Regions from separate parts of the Streptomyces sp. NPDC104106 genome, predicted to be linked through region 2. Evidence: riboswitches for the same ligand, from Rfam matches in the RefSeq annotation. Region 2 holds a riboswitch; the other holds the start of a gene.
The links. A riboswitch is a leader RNA that binds a small molecule or an ion and turns the genes downstream of it on or off. The one in region 2 is predicted to bind S-adenosylmethionine.

Region 1: it holds a riboswitch for S-adenosylmethionine, as region 2 does, so the genes downstream of both, thrC (threonine synthase) here and ACZ60X_RS01915 (aminotransferase class V-fold PLP-dependent enzyme) in region 2, are expected to answer to the same signal.

The regions. Positions count from the first base shown of each region.
Region 1 covers NZ_JBVJMF010000013.1:70,847-80,793, forward strand. Annotated here, with positions in the region: gene nagA (N-acetylglucosamine-6-phosphate deacetylase) at 1-146, opposite strand, end outside; gene ACZ60X_RS27720 (ROK family protein) at 146-1,093, opposite strand; gene ACZ60X_RS27725 (extracellular solute-binding protein) at 1,205-2,500, shown strand; gene ACZ60X_RS27730 (DUF3263 domain-containing protein) at 2,539-2,775, shown strand; gene otsB (trehalose-phosphatase) at 2,836-3,669, shown strand; gene ACZ60X_RS27740 (alpha,alpha-trehalose-phosphate synthase (UDP-forming)) at 3,906-5,312, opposite strand; gene ACZ60X_RS27745 (glucosyl-3-phosphoglycerate synthase) at 5,429-6,373, opposite strand; SAM riboswitch class I at 6,514-6,661, shown strand; gene thrC (threonine synthase) at 6,679-7,962, shown strand; gene ACZ60X_RS27755 (MoaD/ThiS family protein) at 7,959-8,234, shown strand; gene ACZ60X_RS27760 (cold-shock protein) at 8,688-8,891, shown strand; gene groL (chaperonin GroEL) at 9,260-9,947, shown strand, end outside.
Region 2 covers NZ_JBVJMF010000001.1:404,197-414,143, reverse strand. Annotated here, with positions in the region: gene qcrA (cytochrome bc1 complex Rieske iron-sulfur subunit) at 1-747, shown strand, start outside; gene qcrB (cytochrome bc1 complex cytochrome b subunit) at 744-2,381, shown strand; gene trpD (anthranilate phosphoribosyltransferase) at 2,507-3,571, shown strand; SAM riboswitch class IV at 3,657-3,773, shown strand; gene ACZ60X_RS01915 (aminotransferase class V-fold PLP-dependent enzyme) at 3,936-5,297, shown strand; gene ACZ60X_RS01910 (Lrp/AsnC family transcriptional regulator) at 5,336-5,617, opposite strand; gene ACZ60X_RS01905 (rhomboid family intramembrane serine protease) at 5,614-6,357, opposite strand; gene ACZ60X_RS01900 (hypothetical protein) at 6,514-6,753, shown strand; gene ACZ60X_RS01895 (NYN domain-containing protein) at 6,793-8,136, shown strand; gene ACZ60X_RS01890 (C40 family peptidase) at 8,361-9,395, shown strand; gene ACZ60X_RS01885 (C40 family peptidase) at 9,656-9,947, shown strand, end outside.

The sequences.
Region 1 (9,947 bases), on a different contig from region 2:
AGCCAGCAGCCGGTGAGGTCGACGGCCCGGGCGCTTTCGGGGGCCGCGGCGGAGATCTTCGTACCCTCGACGGACACGCGCCCGCCGTCGACCACTCCGCCGGGCAGCACCACCCGAGCACCTGTGAGAACCAAGCTGCGAGCCATCAGGCGCTTACCTCCGGAGTCGTAGAAGCGGTCGTCGTCAGCAGATCCCGGGCGAGCAGACCCGCGCCCAGGCAGCCCGCGGTGTCGCCGAGGGCGGCGGGGACGATGGCCGGCAGTTTCTGGAACGTGACGCGGCGCCGGACGGCGTCGCGCAGCGGCGAGAACAACACTTCCCCGGCCTCGGCCAGTCCGCCACCGATGATCAGCGTGCGTGGGTCCAGCAGGGTGAGCGCCGTGACCAGGCCGTCGGCGAGCGCGTCCACCGCGTCCTGCCAGACCCGGACGGCGTTCGGGTCACCGGACGCGACGGCATCGGCGCAGCCGGCGGCGTCCGCGTCCGGGTCCGCGCTGGCCGCCGCCCAGGCCTCGCTGACGGCGGAGGCGGAGCCGTACCGCTCCAGGCAGCCGTGCTGTCCGCAGGGGCACGGGGTGCCGCCCGGCCGTACGACGATGTGGCCGATCTCGCCCGCGAAGCCGTGTGCGCCCGCCTCCACCCGGCCGTCGATGCCGATGGCGCCGGCGATCCCCGTGCCGAGCGGGACGAACAGGAAGCGGTCGGCGCCCCGGCCGGCGCCGATCCGGCCCTCGGCGAGCCCGCCGGTGCGCACGTCGTGCCCGAGGGCGACGGGGACACCGAGGCGTTCGGCGAGCAGGGCGCGCAGCGGTACGTCCCGCCAGCCGAGGTTGGCCGCGTAGGCGGCGACGCCCCGCTGCTCGTCGACGATGCCGGGGACCGCGATGCCGGCGGCGCGAGCGGGGCTGCCGTAGCGCTCGACGCCGTACGCGCGCAGCTCGGCGGCGAAGTCGAGGATCGTCGCGACCACCGCGTCCGGTCCGCGCTCGCGGCCGGTGGCGCGGCGGGCGCGGTGGAGCAGGGCGCCGTCGTCGCCGATGAGGGCGGCCTTCATCCCGGTACCGCCCACGTCGAGGGCGATGACATGTCTCACCACGGCCCTAGTGTGGCCCGCCCACCCGCGAGAGGTCTAGTCCACTCGCGTGGTGTAGACCTTGTGAGTCCACATATTGAACGGTCAGACGGCAGGGTTGGGGCGTTGAGCGTGCGTCGGCGTACGGTAGGAATGATCGCGGCAGTGTCTGCCATGGGCATGACAGCGATCCTGTGTGGCTGCGGGAGCACGGGGGCGTCCGGCGTGACCCTGAGACTCGTCGCCGCCGACTACGGCGACTCGCCCGCCAACAGCTCCAAGAAGTACTGGGACTCCCTGGCCAGGGCGTACGAGGCCCAGCACTCCGGGGTGAAGGTCGACGTCAGCGTCTACTCCTGGAACGACGTCGACGCCAAGGTCAAGGAGATGGTCGCCGCCGGCCACGCCCCCGACCTGGCGCAGATCGGCGCGTACGCCGACTACGCGGCCGCCGGCAAGCTGTACCCGGCCTCGGACCTGCTCTCCATCCGCACCCAGGCCGACTTCCTGTCCCAGCTGTCCGACGCGGGCCAGTGGAACCACACGCAGTACGGCATCCCCTTCGCCGCGTCCACGCGCGTCCTCTTCTACAACAAGGACCTCTTCGCCAAGGCCGGCATCAACCCGCCCACCACCTGGGACGAGCTGGCCTCCGACGCCAAGGCGCTCAAGGACAGGACCGGCGTGAAGTACCCCTTCGCGCTGCCGCTCGGCCCCGAGGAGGCCCAGGCGGAGACGATGCAGTGGCTGCTCAGCGGCGCCACCCCCGGCAGCGGCGGCAACGGCTACACCGACGACGTCGGCACCTACACCATCGACTCGGCGCAGAACGTCGACACCTTCACCTGGCTCAGGGACGACCTGGTCGGCAAGGGGCTGACCGGTCCGGTCGCCCCGGGCAAGCTCAACCGCGCGGACGCCTTCGCCGCCTTCGCCGACGGCCAGGTCGGCATGCTCAACGGACACCCCACGCTGATCCAGCAGGCCGAGAAGAAGGGCGTGAAGTTCGGCATGGTGCCGATGCCGGGCCGTAACGGTGCCGCCCGGGCCTCGATGGGTGTGGCCGACTGGATGATGGCGTTCAAGCAGAACGGCCACCGCGACCGGATCGGCGACTTCCTGAACTTCGTCTACAGCGAGCAGAACGTCCTCGATTTCTCCCGCGACTACGGCCTGCTGCCGGTCACGGGCTCGGCGTCGACGGCGATGAGTGCGTCGAACGCCGCCCCCGACAAGGCCCTGCACCCCTTCCTGGACCAGCTGCCCACCTCCGAGCTGTACCCGGTCGGCAAGACCTCCTGGGCGGCGGTCGCCGCGGCCGTGAAGCAGAACATCGGCCAGGCCGTCGCCCCCGGCGGCGACCCCTCCGCCGTCCTCACCCGCCTGCAGGCGACGGCCACGGCGGCGGACAGCGGCGCGAAGGACTGAACGGCCGGTTGTCGGTGCCGGGCGTTACGGTGACTGCCATGGCACACATGGCGGAGCTGGGCACCCGGGAGAAGTCCGTCCTCGCCCTGGAGCGCCGGAGCTTTCCCGGCCCCGGCGCGAAGGAGCGGGCGATACGCGAGGAGCTGGGCCTGGCCCCCGTGCGCTACTACCAGCTCCTGAACGCCCTCCTGGACGACGAGCGCGCCCTGGCCCACGACCCGGTCACGGTGAACCGGCTGCGCCGGGTGCGGGAGCGGCGCCGCTCGGAGCGCTGAAACGGGGTCGGGGTTCCGGCACCAGGAGTGGCGGCGGGCCGCGCTGGATAGTGTCGGTTCATGGACCCTTTGCCGACCCCGGCCACCCCTGCCGGCCGGGAGGGGCTCGCCGCCCTTCTCGCCAAGCCGAGCGCAGCGGTGGTCGGCCTCGACTTCGACGGCACACTCGCCCCCATCGTCGCCGACCCCGAGCAGGCCCGCGCCCACCCCGACGCCGTACCGGCCCTCGCCGCGCTCGCGCCCAAGGTCGCCTCGATCGCCGTGATCACCGGCCGGCCGGCCGGGGTCGCGGTCCGCTACGGCGGCTTCGCCGGCGTCCCCGGCCTGGACCACCTCACCGTCCTCGGCCACTACGGCGCCGAACGCTGGGACGCCGCCACCGGCGCGGTCACCGCCCCCGCCCCGCACCCCGGCGTCGCCGCGGTCCGCGCGGAGCTGCCGGGCGTCCTGGAGCGGGCCGGTGCCTGGCCCGGCACCTGGATCGAGGAGAAGGGCCGGGCGGTGGCGGTGCACACCCGCCGCGCCGCCGACCCCGAGGCCGCGTTCGAGGCCCTGCGCGGCCCCCTCACCGGTCTCGCCGCCCGCCACGGCCTGATCGTCGAGCCCGGCCGCATGGTCCTGGAGCTGCGCCCGCCCGGCATGGACAAGGGCGTCGCCCTAGGCGAGTACGTCCGCAGGACAGGCGCCGGCGCGGTCCTCTACGCGGGCGACGACCTCGGCGACCTGCCCGCCTACGACGCCGTGCAGCGGCTGCGCGCCGACGGCGTCCCCGGCGTGCTGGTGTGCAGCGGCAGCACGGAGGTCACGGAACTGGCCGACCGCGCGGACCTCGTGGTCGACGGTCCCGCGGGGGTCGTTCGTCTGCTGCGCGGCCTGGCCGGTCAGCTGGGCTGAGGCTCGCCGGACCGCTGGGGCGGGGCGGGGTGGTGGTTGTCGCGGCGAGCCTTGTGGGGCTGGCGCAGGGCGCGGGTGTCGTGGTCGACGGTCCCGCGGGGGTCGTTCGTCTGCTGCGCGGCCTGGCCGGTCAGCTGGGCTGAGGCTCGCCGGACCGCTGGGGCGGGGATGGGCGGTGGCTGCCGGGGCAGAACGTTGTCCGCAGGGGGTCGTCCCCTGTTGCGCGGCTCGGCCGGTCAGCTGGGCTGAAGCTCGCGAAGTGCCCGCAGCTGGTCCACGAACCACTGGGCCGGGGGCAGGACGGTGGCCGCCGCGGCGAGCCGCGCGGAGCGTGCCGCCCGGTCCCGCGGGTCCAGGGACAGCGCCTCGTGCAGGGCCCGCGCGGTCTGCAGCACGTCGTAGGGGTTCACCGCGAACGCGTCGGCCCCCAGCTCCTCGTACGCCCCCGCCTCCCGCGACAGCACCAGCGCGCACCCCGCGTCGGAGACGACCGGCACCTCCTTGGCGACCAGGTTCATGCCGTCCCGGATGGGGTTGACCAGGGCCACGTCGGCCAGCCGGTACGCGGCCAGCGAGCGCGCGAAGTCGTCCTTGACGTGCAGCACCACCGGTGTCCAGCCGGGCGTCCCGTAGCGGGAGTTGATCTCCTCCGCCACCCTCCGCACCTCGGCCGTGTAGTCCCGGTACACCGCGAGGTCCTGCCGGGAGGGGTACGCGAACGCCACGTGCACGACCCGCTCGCGCCACTCGGGACGCTCGTCCAGCAGCTGCCGGTACGCCAGCAGCCCGCGCACGATGTTCTTGGACAGCTCGGTGCGGTCCACCCGGACGATCGTCCGGCGGCCGGCGCCGATCTCCTCGCGCAGCGCCGCCATCCGCTCGGCCACGTCCGGCTCGTGCGCCCGCTTGCGCAGGAAGTCCGCGTCCGCGCCGAGCCCGTGCACCCCGATCGCCGTGTCCGAGAGGCTGCCGGGGCCCAGCACCGCCGTACAGCACGCCGTGAACGCGTCCGCCCAGCGCCGGGTCAGGAAGGCCGTCCGGTCCGCACCCAGCATGCCGGTCAGCAGCGCGGCGGCGATGTCGTCGGGCAGCAGCCGGAAGTAGTCCGGCGGGGCCCACGGGGTGTGCGAGAAGTGGCCGATGCGCAGGTCGGGGCGGAGCGCGCGGAGCATGCCGGGCACCAGGCACAGGTGGTAGTCCTGCACCAGGACCGCCGCCCCCTCGGCCGCCTCCTCGGCCAGCGCCTCGGCGAACGCCCGGTTGTAGGCCTCGTACGACGCCCACTGCCGCCGGAACTCCGCGTCGAAGACCGGCTCCAGCGGGGTCTGGTACAGCATGTGGTGGACGAACCACAGCACCGAGTTGGCGATCCCGTTGTACGCGTCGGCGTGCACCCGCGCGTCGATGTCCAGCATCCGCACCCGCTGCCCGCCGGTGTCCTCGGCCGGCAGCAGCCCGCCGCCCGCGCGCCGCACGGCCTCGCGGTCGCCGTCGCCGAGCGCGGCGCACACCCACACCGAGCCCGCGTCCGGGCCGATGGCCGACAGTCCCGAGACCAGCCCGCCACCGCCCCTCCTGGCGTGCAGCGAGCCGTCCTCGTCCGCCGTGTACGAAACCGGGCCGCGATTCGACGCGACCAACACCTCGGCACCGTGCGGGGAAACCGTGGAAACCATGGTCCTCAACCTAGCCCGCCCCGGAAACGCTCAAACGTACGGCCACGCCCGAGGGCACGGCCGTATACGAAGACCCGCCGGACTCAGGCCACCCGGCGCTCGGCGTACTCGGCGATCTCCACCATGGGCGGTCGTTCCTCGGTGTCGACCGAGTAGGTGCGCGGCTCGAAGCCGTCCTCGCCGCGTTCGAACTGGGTGAGGGAGGGCCGGATCAGGTGGCCGCGGGCCAGCCGCAGCTGTGCGGTGCGGTAGATCGCCGCGGCCATCCGGCCGAGCGCCTGCCCGTCCTGGTGGCGGTGCTTGCGCACCCCGACGTCCACCTGTGCCAGCGCGTCCAGCCCCACCAGGTGCAGGGCGTCCACCAGCATGCCCAGCTCCACGCCGTACCCGACCGGGAAGGGGAGCTGTTCCAGCAGGCTGCGCCGGGCCGCGTACTCGCCGCCCAGCGGCTGCACGAATCCGGCGAGCTGCGGCCAGTGCATGTTCAGCAGCGGGCGGGCCATCAGCTCGGTGACCCGGCCGCCCTGGCCGGCGGACCCGGCGAGCGGGCGGTCGTACATCGCCTTGACCAGGTCCACGCCCGGCTCGGTGAGCAGCGGGCCGACGATCCCGGAGACGAAGTCGGAGGAGAAGTCGCGCAGGTCGGCGTCGATGAAACAGACGATGTCCCCGGTGGTGACCAGGAGCGAGCGCCACAGCACCTCACCCTTTCCGGGAACGGCGGGGACGCGGGGCAGGATCTCGTCCCGGTGGACGACCCGCGCGCCCGCGGCGGCGGCGACCGCGGAGGTACGGTCGGTGGAGCCGGAGTCGACCACCACGATCTCGTCGACGAGCGGTACCTGCTCCACGAGGTCGTGGCGGATGACCGCGACGATGTCGCCGACCGTCTCCTCCTCGTTGAGCGCGGGCAGCACGACGGAGACCGACTGGCCGGCGCGCTGCTTGGCCGCCAGGATCTTGTGCAGCGGGCGGTCGGTCACGGACCAGGAGCGGGTGGCCAGCCAGCGCTCGACTTCTTCCAGCACAGTCAGCGGCTCCTCACGTGTCTCGCGGTTCGGACGACTATCTCAACTGTCCTGGCCTTCGGTTACAGTCTTGAACAACGCCGATGACCATCGCATGTCGGGGGTCGCGCGCGGACACAACCGCTCATACAACCGCATACCGCTCATCCAGAGGGGCAGAGGGACACGGCCCGATGAAGCCCCGGCAACCCTCCAGTCGGTTCTTGTCACGTTGACGTGGTGAGGCTCCCGGCTAGGGAAGGTGCCAAATCCGTCTCACGGCGAGATGCGCCGTGAGGAAGATGAGGAGAAAGGGCCTCGCCTCCATGGCTGTGCAGACCGTCGCAAGCACCTCCGCCTCCCCCGTCGACCTCGGCCCCGCCGCGGCCCTGAGCTGTCGCGAGTGCGGTCACCGCGTCCCGCTCGGCCCGGTCTTCGCGTGCGAGGAGTGTTTCGGCCCGCTGGAGATCGCCTACGACTTCTCCGGCTACGACGCCGAAGAGCTGCGGGCCCGCATCGAGTCCGGCCCCGCGAACATCTGGCGGTACGCGCCCCTGCTGCCCGTCCCGGCCGACGTCGCCGACAAGCCGAACCTGAACCCCGGCTGGACCAAGCTCGTCAAGGCCGACCACCTCGCCGCCGAACTCGGCGTCACCGGGGGCCTGTTCGTCAAGGACGACTCCGGCAACCCGACGCACTCCTTCAAGGACCGGGTCGTCGCCCAGGCCCTGGAGGCCGCGCGCGCCTTCGGCTTCACCACCCTGTCCTGCTCCTCCACGGGCAACCTGGCCGGTGCCGTCGGCGCCGCCGCCGCCCGCGCCGGCCTGCGCTCCTGCGTGTTCATCCCGCACGACCTGGAGCAGGGCAAGGTCGTCATGGCCGCGATCTACGGCGGCGAACTGGTCGGCATCGAGGGTAACTACGACGACGTCAACCGCTTCTGCTCCGAACTGATCGGCGACCCGGCCGGCGAGGGCTGGGGCTTCGTCAACGTCAACCTGCGGCCGTACTACGCCGAGGGCTCCAAGACGCTGGCGTACGAGATCTGCGAGCAGCTCGGCTGGCGGCTGCCGGACCAGATCGTGGTCCCCATCGCCTCCGGCTCCCAGCTGACGAAGATCGACAAGGGTCTGCAGGAGCTGATCAGGCTCGGCCTGGTCGAGGACAAGCCGTACAAGATCTTCGGCGCGCAGGCCGAGGGCTGCTCGCCGGTGTCGACGGCCTTCAAGGCCGGGCACGACGTGGTCCGCCCGCAGAAGCCGAACACGATCGCCAAGTCCCTCGCCATCGGCAACCCGGCCGACGGCCCGTACGTCCTGGACATCGCCCGGCGCACCGGCGGCGCCGTGGAGGACGTGACGGACGAGGAGGTCGTGGACGCCATCAAGCTGCTGGCCCGCACCGAGGGCATCTTCGCCGAGACGGCGGGTGGCGTGACGGTCGGCGTGACGCGCAAGCTGCTCAAGGCCGGCGTCCTGGACCCGGCGAAGACCACGGTCGTCCTCAACACCGGCGACGGCCTGAAGACCCTCGACGCGGTGGCCGGCACGGGGCTCACCGCCACCATCCGTCCGAACCTGGACTCCTTCCGAGAGGCTGGCCTCGCATGAGCGTGACCGTTCGCATCCCCACCATCCTGCGCACCTACACCGGCGGTCGGGCCGAGGTCGCCGCCGAGGGCGCGACCCTCGCCGAGGTCATCGAGGACCTGGAGAAGAACCACACCGGGATCGCCGCGCGCGTCCTGGACGACCAGGGCAAGCTGCGCCGGTTCGTGAACGTGTACGTCAACGACGACGACGTGCGCTTCGAGCAGGGTCTTCAGACCGCGACCCCCGACGGTGCCGGTGTCTCCATCATTCCGGCGGTCGCCGGCGGCTGAACCCGCGGCGATCCGCGGCGATCATTACCGTCGGTAACCGCGGTTACCGACTGTTCATCGAATGGCCCTCTCCGGGATAGAACCGGAGGGGGCCATTCAGTGTGATTGAGCGCGGTACAGTTGGGGAACGCGTGCCGCACCAGCGGGTCGCGTCTCCCGGATTTCACGCCGCGCACCCGATGAGAAGTGGCCAAAGTGCCCGGCCCATCCGCGGCTTTCGTTCCATTTTGCACGGCCCGACTTGCCCTGAATTCGGCGTAATTCTAGGGAGATTCCGGACCGGGGTCGTCCAGAATTCTCGTCCGATTGACCTGTTGCAGACGGCAGTTGGACAGATACATTCAGCCGCGGTCGACGCGTTCCGGCGCACGCCCCCGACCGATGGGGGGTGAGGTCTGACCCGGGTCCGCGAAGTGTGGATCTGTGCAAGGGCCAGTAATAGGGGAGTTAGGCATGGCTCAGGGCACCGTCAAGTGGTTCAACGCGGAGAAGGGGTACGGCTTCATCGCGGTCGACGGTGGTGCGGACGTCTTCGTCCACTACAGCGCGATTCAGATGGACGGCTACCGCACCCTGGAAGAGGGCCAGCGGGTCGAGTTCGAGATCTCGCAGGGTCAGAAGGGCCCGCAGGCCGACATGGTTCGCGTCACCGCCTGAACGTTTCTTGTCCGAAGGGCCCGCACCTCACCAGGGGTGCGGGCCCTTCGCCGTGCCCGGGGAGCCCCCGGCTCCGCTTGTTCGCGCGCGGCTGACGACGGTCCCCAGGACCCGAGAGGCGCTTGCGCCCGCCCGTCGCCCGACCATCACCCCTCCACGAGCCGGCTTCGCGGGCGCTGTCTTGCACTCGGGCATGCCGAGTGCTAATCATTGCGTTAGCACTCTGAAGGTGAGAGTGACAAAGAGGGACCGGGTCGGTGAGGCCCGGCGGCCAGGTGGGGCAAGGAACCACAGGCCGTCGAGCCGTCCGTCGCGGGCGCGGGCGCGGTCCGAAGGAATCACCCCCAGTCCTGGAGGGACCACTTCACATGGCCAAGATCATCGCGTTCGACGAGGAGGCGCGGCGCGGCCTCGAGCGCGGCATGAACCAGCTCGCGGACGCCGTGAAGGTGACGCTCGGCCCCAAGGGCCGCAACGTCGTCCTCGAGAAGAAGTGGGGCGCCCCCACGATCACCAACGATGGTGTCTCCATCGCCAAGGAGATCGAGCTCGAGGACCCGTACGAGAAGATCGGCGCCGAGCTGGTCAAGGAAGTCGCCAAGAAGACGGACGACGTCGCCGGTGACGGTACGACCACCGCGACCGTGCTCGCCCAGGCCCTGGTCAAGGAAGGCCTGCGCAACGTGGCCGCCGGCGCCAACCCGATGGCCCTCAAGCGCGGTATCGAGAAGGCCGTCGAGGCCGTCTCCGCCGCCCTGCTGGAGCAGGCGAAGGACGTCGAGACCAAGGAGCAGATCGCCTCCACGGCCTCCATCTCCGCCGCCGACACCCAGATCGGCGAGCTGATCGCCGAGGCCATGGACAAGGTCGGCAAGGAAGGCGTCATCACCGTCGAGGAGAGCAACACCTTCGGTCTGGAGCTCGAGCTCACCGAGGGCATGCGCTTCGACAAGGGCTACATCTCCGCCTACTTCGCGACCGACATGGAGCGCATGGAGGCGGTGCTGGAGGACCCGTACATCCTCATCGCCAACTCCAAGATCTCCTCGGTCAAGG
Region 2 (9,947 bases):
GGCGTGGCGCTGTTCTGCATCGGCGCGGGCGCGGTCCACTGGGCCCGCACCCTGATGTCCGACGTGGAGATGGCCGACGACCGGCACGCGATCGAGGCCTCGCCCGAGGTGCGGGCGAAGGTCATGGACGACTTCCGCCAGGGTGCCGCGGAGTCCGGCTTCGGCCGCCGCAAGCTGATCCGCAACACGATGTTCGGCGCGATGGCCATGATGCCGCTCTCCGCCGTCTTCCTGCTCGGCGGTCTCGGCCCCGCGCCGAAGACCAGGCTGCGGCACACCCTGTGGGCCAACGGCAAGCGCCTGGTCAACATGAACACGAACCAGCCGCTGCGTCCCGAGGACGTCATGGTCGGCTCGCTCACCTTCGCCAAGCCCGACGGCCTGGAGGAGACGAACGAGGACTTCCAGAACGAGATCGCCAAGGCGGCCCTGATGATCGTCCGGCTTCAGCCGGACAACATCAAGGACAAGCGCGAGCTGGACTGGTCGCACGAGGGCATCGTCGCCTTCTCGAAGATCTGCACCCACGTCGGCTGCCCGATCTCGCTGTACGAGCAGCAGACGCATCACGTGCTCTGCCCGTGCCACCAGTCCACCTTCGACCTCTCCGACGGTGCCCGAGTGATCTTCGGTCCCGCCGGCCACCCGCTGCCGCAGCTGCGCATCGGCGTGGACAGTGACGGCTACCTCCAGGCACTCGGCGACTTCGACCAGCCCGTCGGTCCTGCATTCTGGGAGCGCGGATGAGTACTGCAGCGAACGAACCGTCCCGCGCGGGCGGCAAGGCCCCGGCCGGCGAGCGCATCGCCGACTGGGCCGACGGCCGACTGGGGATCTACTCCCTGGCCAAGAGCAACATGCGCAAGATCTTCCCCGACCACTGGTCGTTCATGTTGGGCGAAGTGTGCATGTACAGCTTCATCATCATCATCCTGACGGGTGTCTATCTGACGCTGTTCTTCCACCCGTCGATGAACGAGGTCGTGTACCACGGCTCGTACGTCCCGCTCCAGGGACAGCTGATGTCCGAGGCGTTCAACTCGACCCTGCACATCTCCTTCGACGTGCGCGGTGGTCTGCTCATCCGGCAGATCCACCACTGGGCCGCGCTGATCTTCCTCGCGGGCATGTTCGTGCACATGATGCGCGTGTTCTTCACCGGCGCGTTCCGCAAGCCGCGTGAGGTCAACTGGCTGTTCGGCTTCCTGCTGTTCGTCCTCGGCATGTTCACCGGCTTCACCGGTTACTCGCTCCCGGACGACCTGCTCTCCGGCACCGGTGTCCGCTTCATGGAGGGCGCGATCCTGTCCGTGCCGATCATCGGCACGTACCTGTCGATGTTCCTCTTCGGCGGCGAGTTCCCCGGCCACGACTTCGTCGCCCGGTTCTACTCGATCCACATCCTGCTGCTGCCGGGCATCATGCTCGGCCTGATGGTGGCGCACCTGATCCTGGTCTTCTACCACAAGCACACGCAGTTCGCGGGTCCGGGCAAGACCGAGAAGAACGTCGTCGGCATGCCGCTGCTGCCGGTCTACATGGCCAAGGCCGGAGGCTTCTTCTTCCTGGTCTTCGGTGTCATCGCGGCCATCGCGGCGGTCACCCAGATCAACCCGATCTGGGCCATGGGCCCCTACCGTCCGGACCAGGTGTCCACCGGCGCCCAGCCCGACTGGTACATGGGCTTCGCCGAGGGTCTGATCCGCTTCATGCCGGGCTGGGAGATCAACTTCGCGGGCCACACGCTCGTCCTCGGCGTGTTCATCCCGCTGGTGCTCTTCCCGCTGGTCCTGGCGGCGATCGCGGTCTACCCGTTCATCGAGTCCTGGGTCACCGGCGACAAGAGCGAGCACCACATCCTGGACCGCCCGCGCAACGCCCCGACCCGCACCGCGTTCGGTGTCGCCTGGGTGACGATCTACATGATCACCCTGGTCGGCGGCGGCAACGACCTGTGGGCCACGCACTTCCACCTGTCGATCAACGCCGTCACCTGGTTCGTCCGGATCTTCTTCTTCCTCGGCCCGGTCATCGCGTTCATCGTCACCAAGCGGATCTGCCTGGGTCTGCAGCGCCGTGACCGCGACAAGGTGCTGCACGGTCGCGAGACCGGCATCATCAAGCGGCTGCCGCACGGTGAGTTCATCGAGGTGCACGAGCCGCTCAGCCAGGAGCAGCTGCACACGCTCACCGCGCACACGCAGTACGAGCCGGCCCAGATCGGTCCGGTGGTCGACGAGAACGGGGTCCGCCGCAAGGTGCCGGCCTCGGAGAAGCTGCGGGCCAAACTGTCCAACGCCTACTACGGCGAGGACAACCAGATCCCGAAGCCGACCGTCGACGAGTACAAGGAGATCACGAGCGGCCACGGCCACCACTGATCCACGCGTCGCCACGCCACGCCAAGGGCCCCGTCCGCGAGCCGGACGGGGCCCTTGGCCGCGTCCGGGGGCCGATAGGGTGGGATCGACCACCGATTGCGCAGGTACGACACCCTGGAGCGGCTATGAGCGCTGTGACCCCCGCTGGAGGCGACACTGCGGCGGGCCGCTCCTGGCCCGCCCTGCTGAACGGCCTGCTGACCGGCCAGGACCTGTCCGCCGACGACACCGCCTGGGCGATGGACCGCATCATGCGCGGCGAGGCGACCGACGCGCAGATCGCCGGTTTCGCGGTGGCGCTGCGGGCCAAGGGCCAGACGGTGCAGGAGATCACCGGTCTGGTGCGCGCCATGTACGCGCACGCGAACGTGATCGAGGTGCCCGGCCCGACCGTCGACATCGTCGGCACCGGCGGCGACGGGGCGAGGACGGTGAACATCTCCACGATGTCGTCGCTGGTCGTCGCCGGCACCGGCGCCAAGGTGGTCAAGCACGGCAACCGCGCCGCGTCCTCCGCCTCCGGCTCCTCCGACGTCCTGGAGAAGCTGGGCGTCAACCTCGACCTCACCCCCCGGCGGGTGGCCGAGGTCGCCGAGGAGGCCGGCATCACCTTCTGCTTCGCGGTGAAGTTCCATCCGGCGCTGCGTCATGTGGGCGCCGCGCGCGGCCAGTTGGGCATCCGGACGGTGTTCAACCTGCTCGGTCCGCTGACCAACCCGGCCCGGGTGAAGGCCCAGGCGGTCGGCGTGGCCGTCGCCCACGAGGCGCCGATCGTCGCCGGCGTGCTCGCCGAGCGCGGCAACTCCGCGCTGGTCTTCCGCGGCGACGACGGCCTGGACGAGCTGACGACGACGGCCACGTCCCACGTCTGGACCGTGCGGGACGGCAAGGTCACCGAGGAGGTCTTCGACCCGCGCGCGGTCGGCCTCGACCTCGTCCCCGTGGAGGCGCTGCGCGGCGGCGATCCGGCCCACAATGCGGAGGTCGCCCGCCGGCTGCTGGAGGGCGAGCGGGGCCCCGTCCGGGACGCCGTCCTGCTGAACTCGGCGGCGGCCCTCGTCGCCCTGAACCCCACGGACGCCCCGCTGCCCGAGCAGCTGAGCGCCGGCATGGCCCGGGCCGCGGAGTCGATCGACTCGGGCGCGGCCCGGCGGGCGCTGGAGAAGTGGGTGGCCGCCACCAACCGCTGAGGCCGGCCGCATGTGACGCACGGCGCAGTCCGCATGCCGGACCGCGCCTTGCGCGCCGAAGATCGTGTGGCAGGATACGGAACCAGGTCATGAGTGACAGCCATTCGGCCCCGGCCGGCTGTCCGGCAACCCTCCGTCCGTGGCGGGGTGCCCCGGGTGAGGACCAGGTCGTGGGCAGCGAGGTCCACGACAAGCGCGGACCCCTCGTACGCCAGGGGTCCTGGTCGTCGAGGAGCCTTCCGTGAGCAAGCGAATGCGATAGGGCCGCAGAGCCCCGCCTCCGCATCCCCCTTTTCACTCCACCACCGTTCGAGCGCTTCCCGCTCACGTGGTGAATGACACCTGCCTTCACGGGAGCCCCGCCATGCCTGTCTCCACTGTTGCCGCCGACCAGTCCGTTTGTGCCCCGCTGCCCGTTCTGGGGCGGGATGTCACCGTTCCGCTCGTGACCGGCGGCCACGTCACCTACGCGGCCCTCGACTACGCGGCCAGCGCGCCCGCCCTGCAGCGCGTCTGGGACGACGTCGCCGGCTACGCGCCGTACTACGGCAGCGTCCACCGCGGTGCCGGCTACCTCTCGCAGCTCTCCACCGACCTGTTCGAGAACGCCCGCCGGACGGTCGCCGACTTCCTCGGCTGCCGCGCCGGCGACCAGGTGGTCTTCACCCGCTCGACGACGGACTCGCTCAACCTCCTGGCCCGCACCCTCCCGGCCGGCTGCCAGGTCTTCGTCTTCGAGACCGAGCACCACGCCTCCCTGCTGCCCTGGCAGGACGCGCACGTCACCTACCTCGACGCCCCGCGCACCCCGCGCCAGGCCGTGGAGACCCTGGAGCGGGCCCTCGCCGGCCGCGACGGGCACGGCCCGGCCCTGGTCTGCGTCACCGGCGCCTCCAACGTCACCGGCGAGCTGTGGCCGGTGCGCGAGCTGGCCGCCGCCGCGCACGCCCACGGCGCCCGCATCGTCCTGGACGCCGCCCAGCTGGCCCCGCACCACCCGGTGGACGTGGCGGACCTGGCCGTCGACTGGGTCGCCTTCTCCGGGCACAAGCTGTACGCCCCCTTCGGCTCCGGCGTCCTCGCGGGCCGCGCCGACTGGCTGCGCGCTGCCGAGCCGTACCTCGCGGGCGGCGGCGCCAGCCGCACGGTCACCCGGCGCCCGGACGGGGGAGTGGCCGTGGAGTGGCACGACAGCGCCGCCCGGCACGAGGCGGGCTCGCCCAACGTGATCGGCGCCTACTCCATCGCGTCGGCCTGCAAGGCGCTCACCGAGGCCGGCTGGGACGCGCTGGTCGCCCGCGAGCAGCACCTGATCGCCGAGGTGCGCGCCGGCCTGGCCGAGGTCCCACAGGTGAAGGTGCTGTCGCTGTTCGGCGACGACGCCCCGCGCGTCGGCGTCATCTCCTTCGTCGTCGAGGGCTGGAACAGCTCCCACTTCGCCGCCGCCCTCTCCGCCGAGTACGGCATCGGCGTGCGCGACGGTCTCTTCTGCGCCCACCCCCTGGTGCGCACCCTGCTCGGCGGGGACCCCCAGACCCAGGGCGAGTGCGGCGCTCCCGAGGCGGCCCCCGGCGAGAAGTCCCTCAACGCCATCCGCGTGAGCTTCGGCGCGGGCACCCCGGACGAGCACGTCGAGCGGTTCCTGAGCGCCGTGAAGGAACTGGTGACCGAGGGCGCGAAGTGGACGTACCGCACGGAGGACGGCCGCTGCGTGCCGGCGGTGTGAGCGTCCCGGCCGCCGGCCGCGGGGCGGTCTTCAGCCGATCAGGAGTCGAGTCCGATCGCGAAGGCCGCCTCCAGGTCGTGCTGCGAGTACGTACGGAAGGCCACGTGGGTGTCCGTGGCCTCCACGCCGGGGATCTTGCTGATCCGGCCGGGGATGACGTCGGCCAGGTCCTCGTGCCGCCGCACCCGGACCATCGCGATCAGGTCGTACGTGCCCGTGACGGAGAAGACCTCGCTCACCGACTCCAGCGATGCGATCTGCTCGGCGATCTCGGGGATCCGGTCCACACTGGTCTTGATGAGGACGATCGCGGTGATCACGGCTGGTTCTCTCCCTCGGGGGCCGGAGCTGGGGTGCACTTCACTCTAGTCCCACGCCCATAACGCACCCACGCGTAGCCGAACCCCAGCCCGAACCCCACCAGGTGCGCCAGGTACGCCACCCCGGGCCCGTCGGAGGCCCGGCTCGCCGCCGCCCACTGGATCGCCACCCAGAACGGCAGCACGACCCACGCGGGGAACCGCAGCGGCACGAAGAACAGGAACGGCAGCAGGCTGGTCACCCGGGCCCGCGGGAACAGGTACAGGAACGCGCCGAGCACCGCCGAGATCGCCCCGGAGGCGCCCACCAGGGACTGCTGGGAACCGGCGTTGGCGGCCGCGTACCCGAGGAGCGCCAGATAGCCGCACCCGGTGTAGAAGAGGGTGAACTCGACCGCGCCCATCCGCTCCTCCGTCATCGCCCCGAAGACGAAGAGGAAGAGCATGTTGCCGAGCAGGTGCACCCAGCTGCCGTGTACGAACAGCGCCGTGGCCGGCGTGAGGATCGCGCGGCCCGGCCCGGCGAACAGCTCGGCCGGTACCACGCCCCAGTGCCGGAAGTACGCCCGCTGCGCGGTCGCGAGGGCGTCCCCGGAGCCGTAGGCGGGGGTGAGCCCGGAGGCCGGGCCGAGCACGAAGAGCAGACAGCACAGGGCGATGAGGCCGTAGGTGAGGGGCGCCGAGGTGCTCCGCATCGTGCGCAGGGTCCTGCCGACCGCCGTGCTCCACTCACTGATCATGAACACAGAGCATGACGTAACGGGACGCATGCCGACAGACCGCCTCGCCGTCGTGGACAGACGGGCGGCGAGTCCCCGGCAGGCCGTAGGGTTACGAGCCACACGCGTCGGCCGGCGGCGCGGAAGAGCCCGACGAGAAGGAAGCGGACTGCCACGATGACGGTTCCCCTGCCGACCGCGACCACCCGGTGGCGCTGCACCCTGTGCGGCAACCTGACCCGGTTCGACGTGACCCGTTCGTCGAAGGTCGTCGAGTACGTGCATCTCGATCTGGCCGGAGAGCCGACGGTGGAGGAGCGCCAGGTGGTCAGTGAGACCATCGAATCGGTGCGCTGCCGCTGGTGCAACGCGGTGGACCAGGTGGAACTCGTGGACAGGCCGGGCGCCGACTCCTGAGCGGGAGGCGGCCCCGCAGAGGGTAGTGGGGTGTGACGGATGGTGGAGACCGCAGGCGGGGGGCCGGGCGACGGCACCGCTGAGGTGCTTGACCGTCCGCTGCCCGACGGCGTGCGCAAGCGGGTCGTGCAGATCGTCTCGGACGGCTTCGGCGGCCTGACCGTGTCCGAACTGCCCGCCCAGCTCAGGCAGTACGCCCGGTTCGCCCCCAATCGCCGGGCCAAGTTCGCCGGGAACGCGATGGCGGCGGCCCTGGAGACCGACCTGGTGTTCCGGCAGCGGATCGGGGAGAAGCTCAGAGAGGCGCAGCCGGAGCTGACCGGCGCCCTCGACTCCGGCTCCCCGCCTCCGGCCGCGGACCCGCTCGACGTGGCGGCCGCGGCCTACGTACTGCGCCCGGCGGGCTGGGTGAAGCTGGTCGCGGCGGCCGGCGAGGAGGCCCAGCGCGCGGACGCCGAGCGGGCGGACGAGGAGAGCCGGGCCGAGCTGGAGCGGCTGCGCGCCGAGCTGGCGCAGGCCCGGGAGCAGATCCGCGCCGAGACCGAGCGGCTGCGCGCGGAGCTGGACGCGGCGAAGAAGGAGACGGAGTCGCTGCACCGCAAGCTCCGTGCCGCCCTCAGCGACGTCAAGCGGGGCGAGGCCGCGCTGCGCAAGGCCCAGGGCGAGACGGACGCCGTACGCGCCGAGGCGCAGACGCAGGTGTCCGCCGCCGAGAGCGAGTCCAGGCGGCTCAAGTCCCGCCTCGGCGAGGCCGAGGCGGCGCTGGAGGCCGCCCGGCGCGCCGCCCGCGAGGGCCGCAGCGTGGAGGACATGCGGGTGCGGCTGCTGCTGGACACCCTGCTGGACGCCGCCCAGGGCCTGCGGCGCGAACTCGCCCTGCCGCCGGTGTCCGTGCGGCCGGCCGAGACCGTGGACGCCGTCGAGCCGGGCCGGATGACCCCGAAGGACATCGCGGCACGCGCCCTGTCCGAGCACGATCCGGCCATTCTCGATCAGCTGCTCGCGCTGCCGCAGGCCCATCTGGTGGTCGACGGCTACAACGTCACCAAGACCGGCTATCCGCAGATGCCGCTGGAGAAGCAGCGCCTGCGGCTGCTCGGCCAGCTCTCGGCGCTCGCCGCGCAGACCGGCGCCGAGGTGACCTGTGTCTTCGACGGCGCCGAACTGGCCGCGCCGGTGCTGCTCGCGCCGCCGCGCGGGGTCCGGGTGCTGTTCTCCAAGCCCGGTGTGACGGCCGACGAGCTGATCCGCCAGCTCGTGCGCGCGGAGCCGCCGGGCCGCCCGGTCATCGTCGCCTCCACCGACCGGGAGGTCGCCGACGGCGTCGCCAGGGCGGGTGCCCGTCCCGTCGCGTCTGCGGTGCTTCTGAAGCGACTGTCCTGAAGGTCCAACGGGTATAAGTAATGCCCGAATTGGCCGGATCGTCACGCAACGTAGTGTCAACCGCGCCTCACACCCGGTGAGTTGTGTGCAAAGAATGCATAGAGTGACGGGCTTTTTTGCCGTTGGGATTTGAACTGATCACGAGCGGGTCACTAGGGTCGGGGCTCGAACCTCCGAACGGGTGATTACTCACTCACTCACTCACACGAAGGAGTTCGTCCCTCGTGGCGTCCCACCGTCGACCCAAGCAGCAGAGTCGCGCCCGCGTGACCGTGCTGACCACCGCAGCCGCCGCGGCAGTCGTGCTGAGCGCGAACGCCGCCAACGCCGCGCCGAGCCAGAAGCTCAGCAAGGACCAGGTCAAGGCCAAGGTCGACAAGCTCTACCAGGAGGCCGAGCAGGCCACCGAGAAGTTCGACGGGGCGCAGGAGAAGCAGCAGAAGCTGCAGAAGGAGATATCCACGATCCAGGACAACGTCGCGCGGGGTCAGGCGGACCTCAACAAGCTGCGCGACAGCCTGGGTTCGCTGGCCACCTCGCAGTACCGCTCCGGCGGCATCGACCCGTCGGTCCAGCTCTTCCTGTCCGCCAACCCGAACGACTTCCTGGACAAGGCCTCCACGCTCGACCAGTTGAGCGCCCAGCAGGTCGACGCGCTGAAGAAGATCCAGGACAAACAGCGCGAACTCGCCCAGGAGCGGGCCGAGGCCACGCAGAAGCTCAAGGACCTCTCCGCCACGCGCACCGAGCTGGAGCAGCAGAAGAAGGACGTCCAGGGCAAGCTCGCCGACGCCCAGGCACTGCTCAACTCCCTGACGGCCAAGGAGAAGCAGCAGCTCGCCGACGAACAGGCACGGGCCAACCGCTCCTCGGCCGACCGGGTCGACCTCGGCAACAGCACCCCCGCCTCCGGCCGGGCCGCTGCCGCCTTCGCCGCCGCCCAGTCGCAGATCGGCAAGCCGTACGTCTACGGCGCCACCGGCACCGCCTCCTACGACTGCTCGGGTCTGACCTCCTGGGCCTACGCCCAGGCCGGCATCTCCATTCCGCGCACCTCCCAGGAGCAGGCGACCATAGGCACCCGGATCAGCTCGGTCAACGACCTGCAGGTCGGCGACCTGGTCTTCTTCTACGGCGACATCCACCACGTCGGCCTGTACGCCGGCAACGGCATGGTGCTGCACGCCCCGCACACCGGTGCCGTGGTCCGCTACGAGGCCATGTCGGACATGCCGTTCCAGTTCGGCGTCCGGGTCTGAGCGTCCCCGCTCACCTCCGCCGGGCCGCCGCGAAACGCGGACACGGGACGCCCGAACGGGCGAATCCCTGGAACCGGAACTGACCGCTCGCCCCGCCCATGACCTGCGTCAGCGGCGGGGCGTCACCCTGTGGTGCCCTCGCGCTCTTTGGCCCCGACCCTCGTGGAGGGCTACTGTCTGGCGCGCTCCCCCGGCGCCTGGGGTCTCCCCGTCCCCAGGCGCCGGGGGAGCGGTATCTGTCCGCCAGCAGAAGGACCGCCGTGGGGTCTCACCGTCGTCTTGCCTCCTCCGGGTTCCACCGGGGCGCCACCGCCCTGTGTGTCCTGTCCGCCGCTGCCGCCGCGCTCGGCGCCGTACCCGCGCACGCGGCACCGGACACCGACGCCCGCGCCGAGGTGGACCGCCTCTACCAGGAGGCCGAGCAGGCGACCCAGGCCTTCGACAAGGCCCAGGAGCAGACGGACGCGCTGCGCCGCGAGGTGAACGACGCCCAGGACCGCGTCGCCCGGCAGCAGCAGCGGGTCAACACCCTGCGCGAGCAGCTCGGCTCGC